3 regions of the Streptomyces sp. NPDC005803 genome follow, and region 2 is predicted to be linked to each of the others. Evidence: riboswitches for the same ligand, from Rfam matches in the RefSeq annotation. Region 2 holds a riboswitch; each other region holds the start of a gene.
The links. Region 2 has a riboswitch for cobalamin ahead of ABZ454_RS13875 (ribonucleoside-diphosphate reductase subunit alpha). Riboswitches for the same ligand answer to the same signal wherever they lie in the genome.
Positions count from the first base shown of each region.

Region 1 (5,563 bases), on a different contig from region 2:
ACGTCATCGCGCGGGCGGACGGCATCGCGTGTGCGGACGGCTGGGAGGTCTCGGGCGCTGCGGCCCTGGTGACACGGCGAGGGCGGGGCCGTGGCTGCGACGGGGGCGGGGCTGCGAGGGGGGCGGGGCCCGTACCACGGCACCGACGGTGCCAACGGGGGGCGTGGGGCGCGGGGATCCTCCCCGGCTGCCCCGCCCCGTGGACGCGCCGGTCAGGGCGGGGGTCAGACGGTGATGGTCTTGTACTCGGTGTACGTACCGAGGCCGACGGTCCCGTACTCGCGGCCGATGCCGCTGGCCTTGAAACCTCCGAACGGGCCGTCGAAAGCGACGGAGGCGCCGTTGACGGTGACCGTGCCGGTGCGGATCCGGCGGGCAACGGCCAGGGCGTGGCTCTCGTCGGAGGACCACACCCCGCCGGACAGCCCGTACTCGGAGTCATTGGCGATGCGTACGGCGTCATCCTCGTCGTCGTACGCGATGACGACCAGGACCGGGCCGAAGATCTCCTCCTGCGCGATGCGCATCGAGTTGTCGACGTCGGCGAACACCGTCGGGGTGACGTAGTTGCCCTTCTCCAGACCCTCGGGGACCTGCGGGCCGCCGGTCACCAGACGGGCACCTTCCTCGATGCCCAGCGCGATGTAGTCGCGCACGCGCTGCTGCTGGTCCTGACGGATCATCGGGCCGATGAAGGTGTCCGGGTCGTCGGGGTCGCCGACCTTCAGCGACTCCACCAGTTCCTTCAGCGCTGTCACGACCTCCTCGTACCGGGAACGTGGTGCCAGAATCCGGGTCTGTGCGATGCATGACTCGCCGTTGTTGAGAAGTGAACCGAATTTCAGTCCCTGGACCGCCTTGGCGACGTCGGCGTCCGGCAGGATGACGGCGGCCGACTTGCCGCCCAGCTCCAGACTGACCCGCTTCAGCTGCTCGCCGGCGATCGAGGCGATCCGGCGCCCGGCCCGCGTCGAACCGGTGAAGGCGATCTTGTCCACGTCCGGGTGCGACACCAGGTACTCACTGGTCTCACGCTCCGCCGGCAGGACACTGACCACGCCCTCCGGCAGGCCGGTCCGTAGGAGCAGGTCAGCCAGGAATCCCATGCTCAACGAGTTCTCCGGTGACACCTTCAGGACGACCGAGTTCCCGGCGAGCAGTGCGGGGATGATCTTCGATGTCGCCGAGGAGAACGGGGAGTTCCACGGAATCACCGCGGCCACCACTCCGACGGCCTCGCGGCGCACCACACTGCGCGCCGGCGCATCGGGATCGCTCGGCGTCAGTGTCTCCTCCCAGGCGAACTCCTGTGCCGCCTTCAGGTAGGCGTTCGCCTGTCGCGTCAGACCTGACTGACCGGCCAGGGTGAACCATCCGGCGGAGCCGTTCTCCGCCGAGATCAGCGCCGCGATCCTTGCCGCGTTCGCCTCACGCAGCTCGTTGAAACGCCGCATCAGGGCGATGCGCTCCGCCGGAGCCGTCCCGCGCCACACGCCCGCGTCGAACGTGGTGCGCGCCGCCGCCACGGCGCGGTCCACATCGGCCGGCCGCGCCTGCGCCGCCCGGCCGATCAGGGACCGGTCGTGCGGGGAGTGGATGTCGAGCAGTTCCGCGGTGCTCGGGGCCGTCCAGGCACCCGCGATGAAGAGCCTGTCGTAGGTGATCATTTCTTGTCCCCTTCGGAAGCCGTCTCTAACTGTCACATCACTGTAGCGCTTCTGGCTGTTAGCTTCACATAAGCGTGCCTGTACGCCGCCTATCCTCCTCAGTCCAGGTACGGTGGCGGGGTGAGAGCCGATGCAGCACGCAACCTGGAAACCGTCCTGACCACGGGAGCCCGCATGCTCGCCGCCGATCCGGGTGTGAGCATCGCGCGCATCGCCGGCGAGGCCGGGGTGGACCGGCGTACCGTCTACCGGCGTTTCGCCTCCCGCGAGGAACTGCTCGCGGCCATCTACGCATGCCGGCTGGAGGCCATCGAAGGGGCCATCGCGGACGCGAGGCTGCGCGAGGCCCCGGTCGCCGTGGCCCTGCACCGCTACGTGGAGAACATCATCGGTGTCAATCGCACCTGGCCCGTGGATCTGGCCCGCATGCTCGCCGACGACGAAATCCGCGCGCGGCGGGACGCGTCGATCCGGGACGTCGACACCTTTCTCCGGCGCGCCATCGACGAGGGCTTGCTCCGCCCCGGCACACCCGAGGGGTGGGCCGGGGCGCTGTTGCCCCAGCTCATGCATCTCGTGGCCCGGCAGATGCCCGACCTCGAAGCCGCGCAGGCGGCCGACGTCGTTGTCGACACCTTCCTGCACGGGCTGGGAGCGGCGACCTGATCGAGCGGCACAGGTCGACCGTGCGCCGGCCGCCGCGGTCGGCACGGGGCCGGGTATCGCGCGAGCCGCTCTCCACGACGGCGAGCCCAGCGTCACGGGCGGCCGGTCATCGAGGAGTCCGCCCGCGGCGTCGCGCGAGTGCCGGGAGCCATGTTCGGCATCGGCGCTCGCCCCGCGACGGCCCCGCCCGGCGCCCCGTTCCACCACTCGCCGTACGCGTGTCATGGTCGCCCCCTGACGGCGAGCAGCCGCAGGGGGCTGCCACGTCCTCCGGTGCACCCCCGGTGACCGGCATGACCGCCGAGCTGCATCCGGGTCCGGACCCCGGCCAGGTCCATGAGGTGGCGCAGGCGCCGGTGCAGTGTGCCACCGAGAACCGCTCGAAGGACTCCGAGTCGACCGTGCCGGACATGAAGGTCCACTCGGTGTGCGTGCGCGTCGACAGCCGGAAGGCGTCAGCCGGCCGCTCCGCGTCGAGGACGGCACGGTAGGGCAGCCTGCCGGCGAGCGCGCCGGCCACCCGGGATCACGGGACAGCCTCGGAGATCACACCTCGCACGCGTACGGACCGGCCCCCGTCACGCCACGTCCGTCAGCCCGGCGCCTGCTGTGCCAGCGGCCGGCCGCAGTGCAGGTTCCACCGACCCGCCCTCCCGCTGAGCTCCGTCAGCGTGAGCGGAGCCACGTCCAGGCGCCAGAACGCCTGCGGCGGGAGGGCCAGCGCATGGACGACCGCGGCCCTGATCACGGCGGGCTCGGCCACCCCCGCGACGCGGCCGGCGTCGCCCCCGTGCAGCGAGTCGAGCCATGTGCCCGCTCGGGCGCACAGTTCCAGCAGCGACTCGCCCCCGTGCGGAGCCGTGGACGGATCCGCCAGCCAGGCGGCCACGTCGTCCGGCTCGTCCTCACTGACCGCGGACAGCCGCGCCCCGGACCAGCGGCCCATCTCCCAGTCGCGCAAGGCGTGTTCGACCGTCGGCCGCAGTCCGAGCGCCTCCGAGGTGCCCGCGCACCGCCGGGACGGCCCCCGCAGCCACCGGTCCGCGGCCGGCACCGCGCCGACGGCAGCCCGCGCCAGCCGGAACCCGGCCTGGTCGAGGGCCGCGTCACCCGCGAACCGGGCCTCGCGCAGCGCGGCGTTCATTGCCGGTGAGATCAACATCACCCGTACCGTCATGCCCGCTCTCCCCTCCCTGAACTGTGGCCACTTGGCCAAGCACACCACGGCGTCCGGGCCGCCCGGACCGTGCGGGGGCACCATGGCGGCTCCCGCGCCCAGGCGGTATGGTCGCGACGACATGACGAGGGTGTGACGGAAGTCCGGTGAGAATCCGGCACGGTCGCGCCACTGTGAACCCGCATCTGTGCGGGAAGTCAGACCCAGCACCTTCGTCTCAGGCACCACGATCGGGACGCGTGTTCCCCCAGGAGGTTCTGCCATGGCACAGACTGCTGCCCCCGCCGCCGTCACACCCGCCATCACTCCCCTCTCGCTGAAGACCCTCGCCCCGTGGGCGGCCTTCTTCGGCGTCCTCATGCTGATCCTGCTGTACTTCGTCGGCGCCGAGCAGGGCGCCACCGCGCTCATCTCGGGCGAAGGCGTGCACGAGTGGGTCCACGACGGCCGCCACCTCCTCGGTTTCCCCTGCCACTGACCCATCGGGCCGATCCAGGGGAACCCCTCATGAACTCCATATCTGTCAGAGCTCTGCTGGTCCGCGGCATGCTGGCCGGTCTCGTCGCGGGTGCGTTCGCCCTTCTCGTGGCCTACTTCCTCGGTGAGTCACGGGTCGACGCGGCCATCGCGCTCGAGGAGTCGCACGCCCACGACCACGGTGGTGGCGAGGAACTCGTCAGCCGCACCATGCAGTCCACCGGCGGTCTCGCCACCGGTGTACTCGTCTTCGGCGTCGCCGTCGGCGGCATCGCCGCACTCGTCTTCTGCTACGCCCTCGGCCGGATGGGCCGCTTCGGCCCCAGGGCGACGGCTGCGCTCATCGCGGGAGCGGCGCTGCTGACCGTGTACATCGTGCCGTTCCTGAAGTACCCGGCGAATCCGCCGGCGGTCGGCGACCCGGACACCATCGGCCGCCGCACCGCGTTGTTCTTCCTGATGGTCGCTCTGAGCGTCCTGCTGGCCGTCGGCGCCGTCATCCTCGGCAGACGACTGGCTCCGCGCCTGGGCAACTGGAACGCCACGATCGCGGGCGCCGCCGGCTATGTGCTGGTGACCGGAATCGCTTACGCGTTCCTGCCGTCGTTCAACGAGGTCGGAAAGGACTTCCCCGCCACTTTGCTGTGGGAGTTCAGGCTGGCCACGCTCGCGGTGCAGATCACGCTCTGGACCGTCTTCGGACTGGTCTTCGGTCATCTCACCGAACGGCTGCTGGTGCCGAGGCCGGCCAGGGGCGCCGCCGCGGGCGGCAGGGCGAACCGGCCGGCCGGCGTCGCGGGCTGAGTTCCGGTGCGCGCGGGCTGAGTTCCGGTGCCGCCGGGGCCCGGCGCGCCGCGGCCCGCATCGGCGTGACGCGTGCGGCGGGGCGTGCACCGCACGTCCACGGCACGCCCGGAGCCCGCCGGGGGAGACCCCGGCGGGCTCCGTCGCGTACGGAAGCCGCCTCACTCCTGACGGGCGGGTCCGTCCCAGTCGACGCGGTAGTGCTTCAGCAGCGCGTCCTCCTTCACGAGGCGCATGCCTGCCGCGGTCATGACGCGCTGGGAGGCGAGGTTGTCGAGATCGGTGTCCCCGTGGACGCTCGCGATGCCCTGATCGCGGGTGAACCGCAGCAGCGCGCGCAGCGCCTCGGAGGCGTAACCCAGGCCCCGCACCGACTCCACGAGCCCGTAACCGATCGTGACGTGCCCCTTCTCGTCGGGCGCCCCGTGGAACCCCGCTCCGCCGATCACCAGCCCGTCCTCGCGGCGCCGTATCCCGTAGGGACCGTACGGTGTGGGGTCGCCGCTTTCCGAGCAGCTGTCCAGGAACCGCCGGGCCGCCCCCATCTCGCCCGGCCAGGGGTAGCCCGGAGCCCAGCGCACCCCGTCGGCCGGCCGGCCCGCCGCCACCTGCTGGGCATCGGTGACGGTCATCGGACGGAGGATCAGGCGCGGTGTGACGAGGTCGGTCATGCCCCGTTGAGTATCACGCGGTCCGGCCGGGCCGCATCCGGATATCCGGACGCGGCCCGGTGCGGGGAACGGTCAGGCGTCACCGGCCGGGGTGAAGTCCC
Region 1 is NZ_JBEXXO010000002.1:473,196-478,758, reverse strand. Features, by position in the region: gene ABZ454_RS04805 (aldehyde dehydrogenase) at 225-1,667, opposite strand; gene ABZ454_RS04800 (helix-turn-helix domain-containing protein) at 1,842-2,333, shown strand; gene ABZ454_RS04795 (hypothetical protein) at 2,627-2,824, shown strand; gene ABZ454_RS04790 (histidine phosphatase family protein) at 2,926-3,510, opposite strand; adenosylcobalamin (AdoCbl) riboswitch at 3,634-3,727, shown strand; gene ABZ454_RS04785 (CbtB-domain containing protein) at 3,773-3,988, shown strand; gene ABZ454_RS04780 (CbtA family protein) at 4,018-4,791, shown strand; gene ABZ454_RS04775 (GNAT family N-acetyltransferase) at 4,953-5,462, opposite strand; gene ABZ454_RS04770 (tetratricopeptide repeat protein) at 5,535-5,563, opposite strand, start outside.
Region 1: it holds a riboswitch for cobalamin, as region 2 does, so the genes downstream of both, ABZ454_RS04785 (CbtB-domain containing protein) here and ABZ454_RS13875 (ribonucleoside-diphosphate reductase subunit alpha) in region 2, are expected to answer to the same signal.

Region 2 (5,563 bases):
AGGACCTCCTCGGGGTACTCCCGGTCCACGAAGTGGCTGCCGGCCGGGACCGCGATGAGGTCGGCCTCCTCCAGGCGGTCGAGGCCGTGCGGGGTGCTGAGGGTGAACCCGGCGTGCGTCCGGAGCACCGGGCCCTCGGCGGACACCACGGCGAAATCGTGCACCGGAAGCCCCTCCTCGCTGCGGTCGAGCCCGAACACCTCGCACAGGACGCCGAGTTCGAAGGGATTGACCTCGTCGAGCAGCAGGACGGCGACATTTTTCAGCATGACCCCAGTGTGGCAGTAATTCGATGCTCCATGACAGTCCTGCCACTGCCGCGATCGGCCGGAACCGACGACAGTAGAGGCATGAACACATTCCTGAACTACCTGGGCATAACCGTTGTTTTCGCACTCTTCCTGCTGCCGGCGCTGGTCGGCATCGCCCGCGAACGCCGCATCGACCGCCAGCTGCGGGAGGCGGAACGGGGCCGAGGCGCCGAACCCCCGCAAACGGCCGACGCCGCGCGGCCGGTGAGGGCCGCACGGCGTCCGTACGTCAGGAGCTGGGCGAGGATCTGAAGGGACTGGTCCCGCGGCAGCCGAGGTTCGCGCAGACCCTGACTGACGCGGCACTAGAAGTCGTCGTCGAAGCCGACCGTGCCCTCGACGGCCACCTGGTAGGCGGACGGGCGGCGCTCGAAGAAGTTCGTCAGCTCCTGGACGCCCTGGAGCTCCATGAACGAGAACGGGTTCTCCGATCCGTACACCGCGGGGAAGCCCAGCCGGGTGAGCCGCTGGTCGGCGACGCACTCCAGGTACTGGCGCATCGACTCGGTGTTCATCCCGGGCAGCCCGTCACCGCACAGGTCGCGGCCGAACTGCAGCTCCGCCTCGACGGCCTCCCTCAGCATGTCGGTGACCTGCTGCTGGAGCTCGTCGTCGAAGAGGTCGGGCTCCTCCTTGCGGACGGTGTCCACGACCTCGAACGCGAAGTTCATGTGCATGGTCTCGTCCCGGAACACCCAGTTGGTGCCCGTGGCGAGGCCGTGCAGCAGCCCGCGCGAGCGGAACCAGTACACGTACGCGAAGGCGCCGTAGAAGAACAGCCCCTCGATGCACGCCGCGAAGCAGATCAGGTTCAGCAGGAAACGGCGGCGGTCGGCCTTCGTCTCCAGCCGGTCGATCTTCTCGACCGAGTCCATCCAGCGGAAGCAGAACTGCGCCTTCTCGCGGATCGACGGAATCTCCTCCACCGCGTCGAAGGCGGCCGCGCGGTCGTCCGGATCGGGCAGATAGGTGTCCAGCAGCGTCAGGTAGAACTGGACGTGCACGGCCTCCTCGAAGAGCTGCCGCGACAGGTACAGCCGCGCCTCGGGGGAGTTGATGTGCTTGTACAGCGTCAGCACGAGGTTGTTGGAGACGATCGAGTCACCGGTCGCGAAGAACGCCACCAGCCGGCTGATCAGATGCTGTTCGGCGGGCGACATCTTGGCGAGGTCCGCCACGTCGGAGTGGAGGTCGACCTCCTCGACGTGCCACGTGTTCTTGATCGCGTCCCGGTAGCGCTCGTAGAAGTCCGGGTAGCGCATGGGCCGCAGGGTCAGCTCGAAGCCCGGGTCCAGCAGGTTCTTGTTCTCGGTGGAGCTCATTACTGACAGGCCTCGCAGGACTCGGGGTTCTCCAGGGAGCAGGCGATCGCGTCCGCGTCGGGCGCGGGCGCCTGCGCGGGGATCGGGGCGGCGGACGCCGCGCGGGCGATCCGGGTCGCCGGGCGGGAGCGCAGGTAGTACGTGGTCTTCAGCCCCTGCTTCCAGGCGTACGCGTACATCGAGGAGAGCTTGCCGATCGTCGGCGTCTCCAGGAACAGGTTCAGCGACTGGCTCTGGTCGAGGAACGGCGTCCGGGCCGCCGCCATGTCGATCAGGCCGCGCTGCGGGATCTCCCACGCCGTGCGGTACAGCGCCCGCACGTCCTCGGGGATCCACCCGAAGCCCTGCACCGAGCCGCTCGCCTCGCGCAGCGCCTCACGGGTCCGCGCGTCCCACACGCCGAGCTTCTTCAGCTCGTCCACCAGGTAGGCGTTGACCTGGAGGAACTCACCGCTGAGCGTCTCGCGCTTGAAGAGGTTGGAGACCTGCGGCTCGATGCACTCGTACACCCCCGCGATCGAGGCGATCGTCGCCGTCGGAGCGATGGCCAGGAGCAGCGAGTTGCGCATGCCGGTCGTCGCGATCCGGGCCCGCAGGGCGTCCCAGCGCTCCGGCCAGTTCAGCTCGGTGTCGTAGTGGTCCGGGTGCAGCACACCGCGGGCGGCACGCGTCTCGGACCACGCGGGCAGCGGGCCCGAGCGCTCCGCGAGGTCGCAGGACGCCTCGTAGGCGGCGAGCATGATCCGCTCGGAGATCTTCGTGGACAGGGCACGGGCCTCGGGGGAGTCGAACGGCAGCCGCAGCAGGAAGAAGACGTCCTGCAGGCCCATGGCGCCCAGACCCACCGGCCGCCAGCGGGCGTTGGACCGGCCGGCCTGCTCGGTCGGGTAGAAGTTGATGTCGACGACCCGGTCGAGGAAGGTCACGGCCGTACGGACGGTGGCGTCCAGGCGCTCCCAGTCGATCGAGCCGCCCTCGACGAAGGCCCCGAGGTTGACAGAGCCGAGGTTGCAGACGGCCGTCTCGCCGTCGTCCGTGACCTCCAGGATCTCCGTGCACAGGTTCGACGAGTGCACGACGCGGCCCGGCTCGGCGGTCTGGTTCGCGGTGCGGTTGGAGGCGTCCTTGAACGTCATCCAGCCCTGGCCGGTCTGGGCGAGGGTCCGCATCATCCGGCCGTAGAGCTCCCGGGCCGGCATGGTCTTGCGGGCCAGGCCCTTCGCCTCGGCGGCACGGTAGGCGGCGTCGAACGCGTCGCCCCACAGGTCGACGAGCTCGGGCACGTCGGCCGGGGAGAACAGCGACCAGGTGCCGTCCGCGTCGACCCGGCGCATGAACTCGTCCGGGATCCAGTGCGCCAGGTTGAGGTTGTGCGTACGCCGCTGGTCCTCACCCGTGTTGTCGCGCAGCTCCAGGAACTCCTCGATGTCCGCGTGCCACGTCTCCAGGTAGACGGCGGCGGCGCCCTTGCGCCGGCCGCCCTGGTTGACCGCGGCCACGGAGGCGTCGAGCGTCTTCAGGAACGGGACGATGCCGTTGGAGTGCCCGTTGGTGCCGCGGATCAGTGAACCGCGGGCGCGGATACGGGAGTACGAGAGACCGATGCCGCCCGCGTGCTTGGACAGGCGCGCCACCTGGTGGTAACGGTCGTAGATCGAGTCCAGCTCGTCCAGCGGGGAGTCCAGCAGGTAGCAGGAGGACATCTGCGGGTGCCGGGTGCCGGAGTTGAAGAGCGTGGGGGAGGAGGGCAGGTAGTCGAGCCGGCTCATCAGCCCGTACAGCGCGGCGACCTCGTCCAGGGCGCGCGCGGAGGTGTCCTCGGCGAGCCCGGCCGCGACGCGCAGCATGAAGTGCTGCGGGGTCTCGATGACCTGCCGGGTGGTGGGGTGGCGCAGCAGGTAGCGGCTGTGCAGGGTGCGCAGGCCGAAGTAGCCGAAGCGGTGGTCGGCGCCGTCGGCGAGGGACCGCCCGACGAGTGCGTCCAGGGCGGCCGCGTGGAGCGTGACGAACTCGGCGGTGCGGTCCGCGATCAGGCCCTCGCGGTGCCCGACGGCGACGGACGCGGAGAACGACGTCGCACCCTGTCCGGCCGCCTCGTCCGCGATGGAGCGGGTGAGGAGACGGGCGGCGAGCCGGGAGTAGGCGGGGTCCTCGGAGATCAGGCCCGCGGCGGCCTCGGTGGCCAGCGAGCGCAGCTCGGCCTCGTCCGACCGGGCGCTGCGTCCGCGCAGCGCCGCGGCGGCGACACGGCCGGGGTCGGTGTCGGGCAGATCGGCGGTGAGGTCGGTCAGGGTCCGCAGCAGTGCGGTCCCCGGTCCGTCCTTCGCGGGTCCGCCGGAGCTGACGGCTTCGGATCCGGCCGTTTCCGGCTCGGCTGCTTCGGACTCGGCCGCTGAAACCGGATCGGCTGGCGCGATGGTCACCGGTGCTCTCCCTCGCTCGGCTCGGGGCCTTCGGGGAGCGGGGGCAGCCGGGCGGGGCGGTACCCGGCAGGGCAGCGCTCCGTGCGGCGTCCACCGGCCCATCCACGAGGCCCGGACGTCTGGGCATCCGGATCGGTCGAACCGGACGCGCTGCCGGCAGGAGTTCGGACTCGGGGGTGCACAAAAGCACACCGAACACACCGTTGCGGGACAGTTCCGGATTCGCACCGGATTTCCCTGCGGCGACAGCGAGCATGAGCATACATGTGGGGGCTGCCCGATGCGGCAGCCCCCACATGTTGTGTCGTACGAGGTCGCGGTACCCCTTTCACCGCAAGGGCCGCAGCTCCAGACGGTAGGTCAGCAGTTTGAGGTCGTCGAGCGGATTCCAGTCCCTCTCGGGGGTCCGTACGAAGCCGAGGCGCCCGTAGATCCGATGGGCGCCGCGCATGGCCGGCTGCGTGGACAGGACGAGCCCCGTGACCCCCGCGGTCTCCCGTGCGCGGTCGATGCAGGCCCGCACGAGCGCCTCGCCCGCCCCGGCGCCCCGGGCCTCACGGGAGACCGCGAGCATCCGGAACTCGGCCTCGTCGGCCGTCGCGATGTCGGCCCACGGGTTGCCCGGCGCGGCGTAGGTGACGCCGCCCAGGACGCGGCCTGCCGCGTCGGCCGCCACCAGCACCTCGGCCTCGGCGGCCCTGCGGGGGACGTCGCGCAGCTGCACCAGATAGGGGTCGTCGGCGCCGTAGTCCAGGAGGCCGTCGCCGAGATAGGCCTCGGCGGTGATCTCGCCGAGGAGCGCGTGCTCGGCGGGTGTGACGGGGCGGATCGTCATGTCCATGGACGGGAGTCTGCCGCACCCGGGGGCCGTGACCGCAAGGGATTTCCGCCGGACGCGCGGACGGGCCGCCGCACCCCTTCGGAAGGGGTACGACGGCCCGTGTGCCGTGCCCGCGATCAGTGGCCGCCCGGCGCGCCGGCCGTGGCCGGCGGGAGCTCCGTCTGCACGCCCGGGTCGCCCGCGTCCGCGGTGTAGTCGCCCGGAGCGGTCTCGTCGACCCCGGCGGGCGCCTTCGCGGCGTTCAGGACGAAGGTCAGGACGACGGTGACCACGACGTTCAGCACGAAGGCCGTCAGACCGATGTAGCCGATCTCGCCGATGCCCGGGATCTCCTTGGAGGACCCGCCGAAGTGCTTCTGGGTCGGGCTCGCGACCCCGTAGGCGGCGAGCGTCCCGTAGACCATCCCGACCGCCCAGCCCGCGAGCAGGGCCCAGCGGTGGAACCACCGGGTGAACAGCCCGCCGACCAGGGCCGGCATCGTCTGGAGGATCCAGATCCCGCCGAGCAGCTGGAAGTTGATCGCGACCGTCTTGTCCATGGTGAGGACGAAGGCGAGCGCGCCGACCTTCACCAGCAGCGAGACCAGCTTGGAGACCTTGGTCTCCTGCGCGGGTGTCGCGTCGGGCTTCAGGAAGTCCTTGTAGATGTTGCGGGTGAACAGGTTC
Region 2 is NZ_JBEXXO010000008.1:110,544-116,106, forward strand. Features, by position in the region: gene ABZ454_RS13860 (helix-turn-helix domain-containing protein) at 1-269, opposite strand, end outside; gene ABZ454_RS13865 (hypothetical protein) at 351-563, shown strand; gene ABZ454_RS13870 (ribonucleotide-diphosphate reductase subunit beta) at 617-1,633, opposite strand; gene ABZ454_RS13875 (ribonucleoside-diphosphate reductase subunit alpha) at 1,633-4,056, opposite strand; cobalamin riboswitch at 4,194-4,325, opposite strand; gene ABZ454_RS13880 (GNAT family N-acetyltransferase) at 4,385-4,897, opposite strand; gene mctP (monocarboxylate uptake permease MctP) at 5,014-5,563, opposite strand, start outside.

Region 3 (5,563 bases), on a different contig from region 2:
CGGCCGGGACGGGTTCGTCCTGCACACCCCGCACTGCGGCGCACAGAAGTTCATGCCCAACACCAGCCCGGCCGGCGGCCCGAAGTCGGGACTCGTCGCCGCGCGGCTGATCGTCGACGGCGCCGACCAGGGCGTGTTCCTGCTGCTGGTGCCGCTCACGGACGCGTCCCGGGCCCTGCCCGGGGTCCGGGTTCGCCGCCTCCCCGCACGGATGGGCAGTCCGGTCGACCACTGCCTGACCTCGTTCGACCAGGTCTTCGTCGACCGCGGGGCGCTGCTGGGCGGCGCGCAGGGGCGGGTCGGCGACGACGGGGTGTTCCGCAGCGACATCGAGGGGCGCAGGCGCCGCTTCCTCGCTTCGATCCGCAGGGTCACCACAGGCCGGATCTGCATGAGCGCCAGTGCGGTGGGCTCCGCACGGGCCACGCTGGCCGTCGCCGTCCGCTACGGCGGCCACCGCTTCGTCTCGGGGGGCCGCACCTCGCCGCCGGTGCCGGTGGTCGCCTACCGCAGCCACCACGGTCCGCTCGCCGAGGCCATGGCCACCGTCTTCGCGATGAGCCTGCTGCACCGGCGCGTACTCGACCGGTGGGAGGAGGCGGCGGCGCGCCCTCCGGCGGAACGGGAGGCGGCCGAGCGGCTGGTCGACATCGCCAAGGGATGGATCACCTGGCAGGCCCGCTCCGTGATCGTCGAATGCCGGGAACGGTGCGGCGCCCAGGGGCTGCTGGAGAACAACGGGATGACCGAACTCGTCACCGGGATCGAGGGCGCCATCACCGCCGAGGGCGACAACCTGGCCATCCACTCCAGGGCGGCCGCCCAGCTGCTCTTCGATGCGGCACGCGACCCGCAGGAGGAACCGGCCGCCGGCCCCCCGGACGCCGACCTCACCGACCTGCGGTTCCTGGGCCGGCTCCTGGACCAGGTGGAGCGCCTCTGGTTCGCCAGGGCGTCCGCACGGATGGCGCGGGTGCCGGACGGCGGCACACTGGAGCGGTGGAACGCCGCGTCCGGTCCCGCGCTGAGAGGGGTCGAGGCGCATGCGTACCGGCAGGCGGCCTTGGCGTACGACAGCGCGCTCACGGCCCTGCCCGACGGTGAGGCCCGTGAGCGGCTGGGCGAACTGGCCCGGCTGTTCGCTCTGCGCTGGGTCGCGCGCAACAGCGGGGACCTGCTCGCCGCCGGCCATCTGACCGCCGGTCAGGTCGACGGGCTCACCGATGCCACCGAGCAGCTCGTGGCCGCCGTGAGCGGCCGTCTCCCGGAACTCGCCGAGTCCTTCGCCCTGCCCCGGGAACTGCTCGCCGACTGGCCCATCACGGGTGCTCGCTACGCGGACGCGTACGACGATCCGGGCGCCTCCTGGCACACCGCGGCCGCCCGGGAACCCGCCGGGGGCGCGCGATGACGGGCACAGCGCGGCCGGGAGCCGGCGTGCTGTCGCACCGGGTGGCGGCCGTGGCCGGGCGCCTGGGCGTCCGTATCGTCCTGCTGGCCTTCTGGGGGACCGCGGCCGTGCTCTCCTGGTGGTGCGAGGGGCAGCGCGTCCCTGGTGGCGAATCGGTTCGCCCCAAGGCGTGACCGGAGCGAGGCCGATCTGACCTTCCGGCGCCGGGGCGGCGGGGCGGCCCCCCGCCCCGGCCGCCCCGCCGCCCCCGGGCACCGGTGCGAACCGCCGCTGAGCTGCGCGGAGGCTCGTGGTAGCGTGCCCCGAGCCAGTCGAACTCCACGTAGGGGTCAGGGAATCCGGTGTGAATCCGGAACTGACGCGCAGCGGTGAGGGGGACGGGCGGGGCCACGGCCACTGGGAGACCCACGGTTTCCCGGGAAGGCGTCCCGTCCGCTTGAACCCGAGTCCGAAGACCTGCTGGCACCCGCGGTCCGGTACCGGGCCGCGGAACTCCGTACAGCGGGCCCCGCGCATGGGCCCAGAGACGCCGAGGTACTCCGTGCCGCCCATAGCCGGCCCCGCCCGTTCCGCCGCCCTGCTCACCGTCGCACTGATCCTGCTGACGGCCTGCGGCGGCGGCACGGACAGCACCTCCGCCACGTCCGGCGGCGAGGGCTATCCGGTGACCCTGGAGAACTGCGGACGGACCGTCACCGTGAAATCGGCGCCCAAGCGCGCCGTTGCGGTCGACCAGGGATCGACCGAGATCCTGCTCTCACTGGGTCTCGCCGACCGGCTGGCCGCCACGGCCACCTGGACCGACCCGGTGCTGAAGGGGCTGGAGAAGGCCAACGCCGGCGTACCGAGGATCGCCGACAACCGCCCCTCGTCGGAGAAGGTGCTGGACCTGGAGCCCGATTTCGTCAGCGCCTCCTTCGAGTCGACCCTCGCCAAGGGCGGTGTCGCCCCCCGCGAGCAGTTCGAGGAGCTCGGCGTCCCCACCTACGTCTCGCCCGCCGACTGCACCGCCAAGGACAACAGCAAGGACGGCGACGGGGTCCGCACCGGCGCCCTCACCATGGACAGCGTCTACACCGAAGTGCGTGAGCTGGCTGCGGTCTTCGGCGTTCCCGGCCGGGGCGAGAAGCTCGTCGCCGAGCTGCGCGCCCGGGTCAGGAAGGCAAGGAGCGCCATCGATGCCTCCGGAGTCACCCTGATGTACTGGTTCGCCAACTCCGAGGCCCCGTACCTGGCCGGCTGCTGCGGCGCCCCCGGCATCATCACCCGGGAACTCGGCGCGAGGAACGTCCTCGACGACACCCACGAGGAATGGCCGCAGGTCAACTGGGAGACGGTCGCCGACCGCGACCCGGACGTGCTGGTCATCGGCGACCTGACCCGCAGGTCGCAGACCGCCGAGAGCGCCGCGAAGAAGATCGCCTTCCTGGAGTCGAACCCCGCCACGAAGAACATGGCCGCCGTCCGGCACAAGCGCTACGTGCTGCTCAGCGGCCAGGCCATGAACCCGACCATCCGGACCGTCGAGGGCGTGGAGCGCGTCGCCGCCGGGCTGCGTACCTTCGGGCTCGCGGGGTGACGGACACCGAACGGATCGCGGCGCCGCGCGAGGACGCGGGTGGGTACGCCCGTCCGGCCCCGAGGCGTCTCCGGGGCGGGCTCCTGTGGGCCGGCGGGCTCCTGCTGCTCGCCGCGTCGATCGCGGTGGCCGTCACCATCGGCCCGGCCCGGATCTCCGTCGCCGATGTCTGGTCCACGGTCGCGTCCCACCTCGGTGCCGGTGAGCCGGGGCTCAGCCCGATCCGCGACGGCATCATCTGGAACCTGCGCATGCCGCGCACCCTGCTCGCCGCCGTCTGCGGCGCGGGGCTCGCGGTCTGCGGCACCGTGATGCAGTCGCTGCTGCGCAATCCGCTCGCCGACCCGTTCGTCCTCGGGGTCTCCTCCGGGGCCTCGACCGGTGCGGTCGTGGTGGTCGTCCTCGGCGTCGGCGGGGGAGCGGTCTCCCTGTCGGCCGGGGCGTTCACCGGTGCGCTGTGTTCCTTCGCCCTCGTCATGCTGCTCAGCCACAGCCTCGGCGGCAGCACCGACCGGGTGGTGCTGTCCGGGGTAGCGGCCATGCAGCTCTTCTCCGCGCTCACCTCCTTCGTCGTGATGACCGCCGCCGACGCCGAGCAGACCCGCGGGGTGCTGTTCTGGCTGCTGGGCTCGCTCGGAGGCGTCGGCTGGAGCGATGTGTGGATCTGCTCCGCCGTGCTCGCCGTGACCCTGCTCATCTGCCTCGGCCATGCCCGCACGCTCGACGCCTTCGCCTTCGGTCAGGACGCGGCAGCCACCCTCGGCGTCCACGTCGGCCGGACCCGCGTCATCCTGCTGTGCACCACCGCGCTGCTGACCGCCGCACTCGTGAGCTCGGCCGGCGCCATCGGATTCGTCGGACTGGTGCTGCCGCACGCGGCCCGGGCGCTCACCGGCCCCGGACACCGCCGACTGCTGCCGGTCACCGCGCTCGCCGGGGCCGTGTTCCTGGTCTGGGTCGACACGCTCGCCCGGACCGTCCTCGACCCGCAGGAGGTCCCCGTGGGCGTCGTCACCGCCCTGATCGGGGTTCCCGCCTTCGTGGTGGTCCTCCACCGCACCGGGCGGACCTCATGACCCCGGCCGTCCCCGGCGGTCTGCGGGCCGACCGGGTCAGCCGGGAGGCGGGCGGCCGCCTCATCCTGGACGGCGTCTCGCTCGCTCCGCCGCCCGGCGCCACCATCGGGCTGATCGGCCCGAACGGCTCCGGGAAGTCCACCCTGTTGCGGATCCTGGCCGGAGTCCTGGCCCCGGACGCGGGCACGGTCACGCTCGACGACGATCCGCTGGCCGCCGTGGGCCGCCGCACGGTGGCCCGACGGGTGGCGGTGGTGGACCAGCACGCCGTCACCCAGGTCGAGCTGAGCGTCCTGGACGTCGTACGCCTGGGCCGCATCCCGCACCGCCGCGCCTGGTCCGCGCCCACGGCGGAGGACGAGACGGCGGTGCGCGAGGCCCTGGCGCGGACCGGTCTCACCGAACGCCGCGACCAGTCCTGGCACACGCTCTCCGGCGGGGAGCGCCAGCGCGTCCAGATCGCCCGCGCGCTCGCCCAGCGGCCACGGGAACTCCTGCTGGACGAACCGACCAACCACCTGGACATCCAGCACCAGCTGGACCTGCTGTCCCTGGTCACCTCGCTGCCGCTGACCGCCGTCGTCGCCCTGCACGACCTCAACCTGGCCGCGATGTACTGCGACCGGATCGTGGTGATGAACGAGGGGCGGGTGGTCGCGGGCGGCACCCCGGCGGAGGTGATCACCGAGGGGCTGATCGCCGACGTCTACCGGGTGCGCTCCGTCGTGACACCGGACGGGCCGCAGGGCAGGCCCTCGGTGCGCTTCCGTCCGCGGCGGGGCTGATCTCGTCGTCGCCGCGGACACGTGAGGGGCGGACCCGGCGAGCGGGTCCGCCCCTCACGTGCTGTCCGGTACGGCCGGTACGGTGCGGTCTGCGGCGGTCAGCGGTGGCGTCCCCGGCCGAAGTCGCCGCCCGCGTCCTTCCCGCCCATGTCCCTGCCGCCCTTGGTGGTGCCGTCCGCGTAGTCGATCTGCTCCTTGCGCAGTTCGGCGGAGACCTCCTTCTGCTCGGTCACCTTCTTCGTTTCCATCCGTACCCGCTCGACCGGCACGGTCTCCTTGCGCATCGTGGCGCGTTCGGCGTGCAGGGTGACCTCCACGTCCTGCTCGTGGATGCCGGCTCCGCCGGCCGTCTTCTCGCCCGGCTGCAGCGGCTCACGGACCACGCTTACCTCTTCGTGCGAGACGGGCACCGTCCTGGTGACGTTCTCGGTGACGACGTACTTGTGCAGGCGCGCCTTGCCGCTCTCGTACTCCTCGGTCCCGATGTGCAGCTGTTCCTCGGAGCGGACCATCTCCTCCTTGCCGCCCAGGTCGGCGGCCCGTTCGGCGCCCCCGCCGGCTCCGACCAGCGGACGGGCCGTTCCCGAGGCTCCGGCGCCCGCGCCTGGCATACCGGCCGCGCCCGCCCTGCCGGTCGTACCGGCCGATGTGGTCCGGTCCGTTCCGGTGGTGCGGCCCTTGCCCGCGGCACCCATGTCCCCGGCGCCGGCCG
Region 3 is NZ_JBEXXO010000006.1:267,281-272,843, reverse strand. Features, by position in the region: gene ABZ454_RS11810 (acyl-CoA dehydrogenase) at 1-1,411, shown strand, start outside; gene ABZ454_RS11805 (hypothetical protein) at 1,408-1,584, shown strand; cobalamin riboswitch at 1,703-1,890, shown strand; gene ABZ454_RS11800 (ABC transporter substrate-binding protein) at 1,953-2,990, shown strand; gene ABZ454_RS11795 (iron chelate uptake ABC transporter family permease subunit) at 3,074-4,066, shown strand; gene ABZ454_RS11790 (ABC transporter ATP-binding protein) at 4,063-4,851, shown strand; gene ABZ454_RS11785 (PRC and DUF2382 domain-containing protein) at 4,950-5,563, opposite strand, start outside.
Region 3: it holds a riboswitch for cobalamin, as region 2 does, so the genes downstream of both, ABZ454_RS11800 (ABC transporter substrate-binding protein) here and ABZ454_RS13875 (ribonucleoside-diphosphate reductase subunit alpha) in region 2, are expected to answer to the same signal.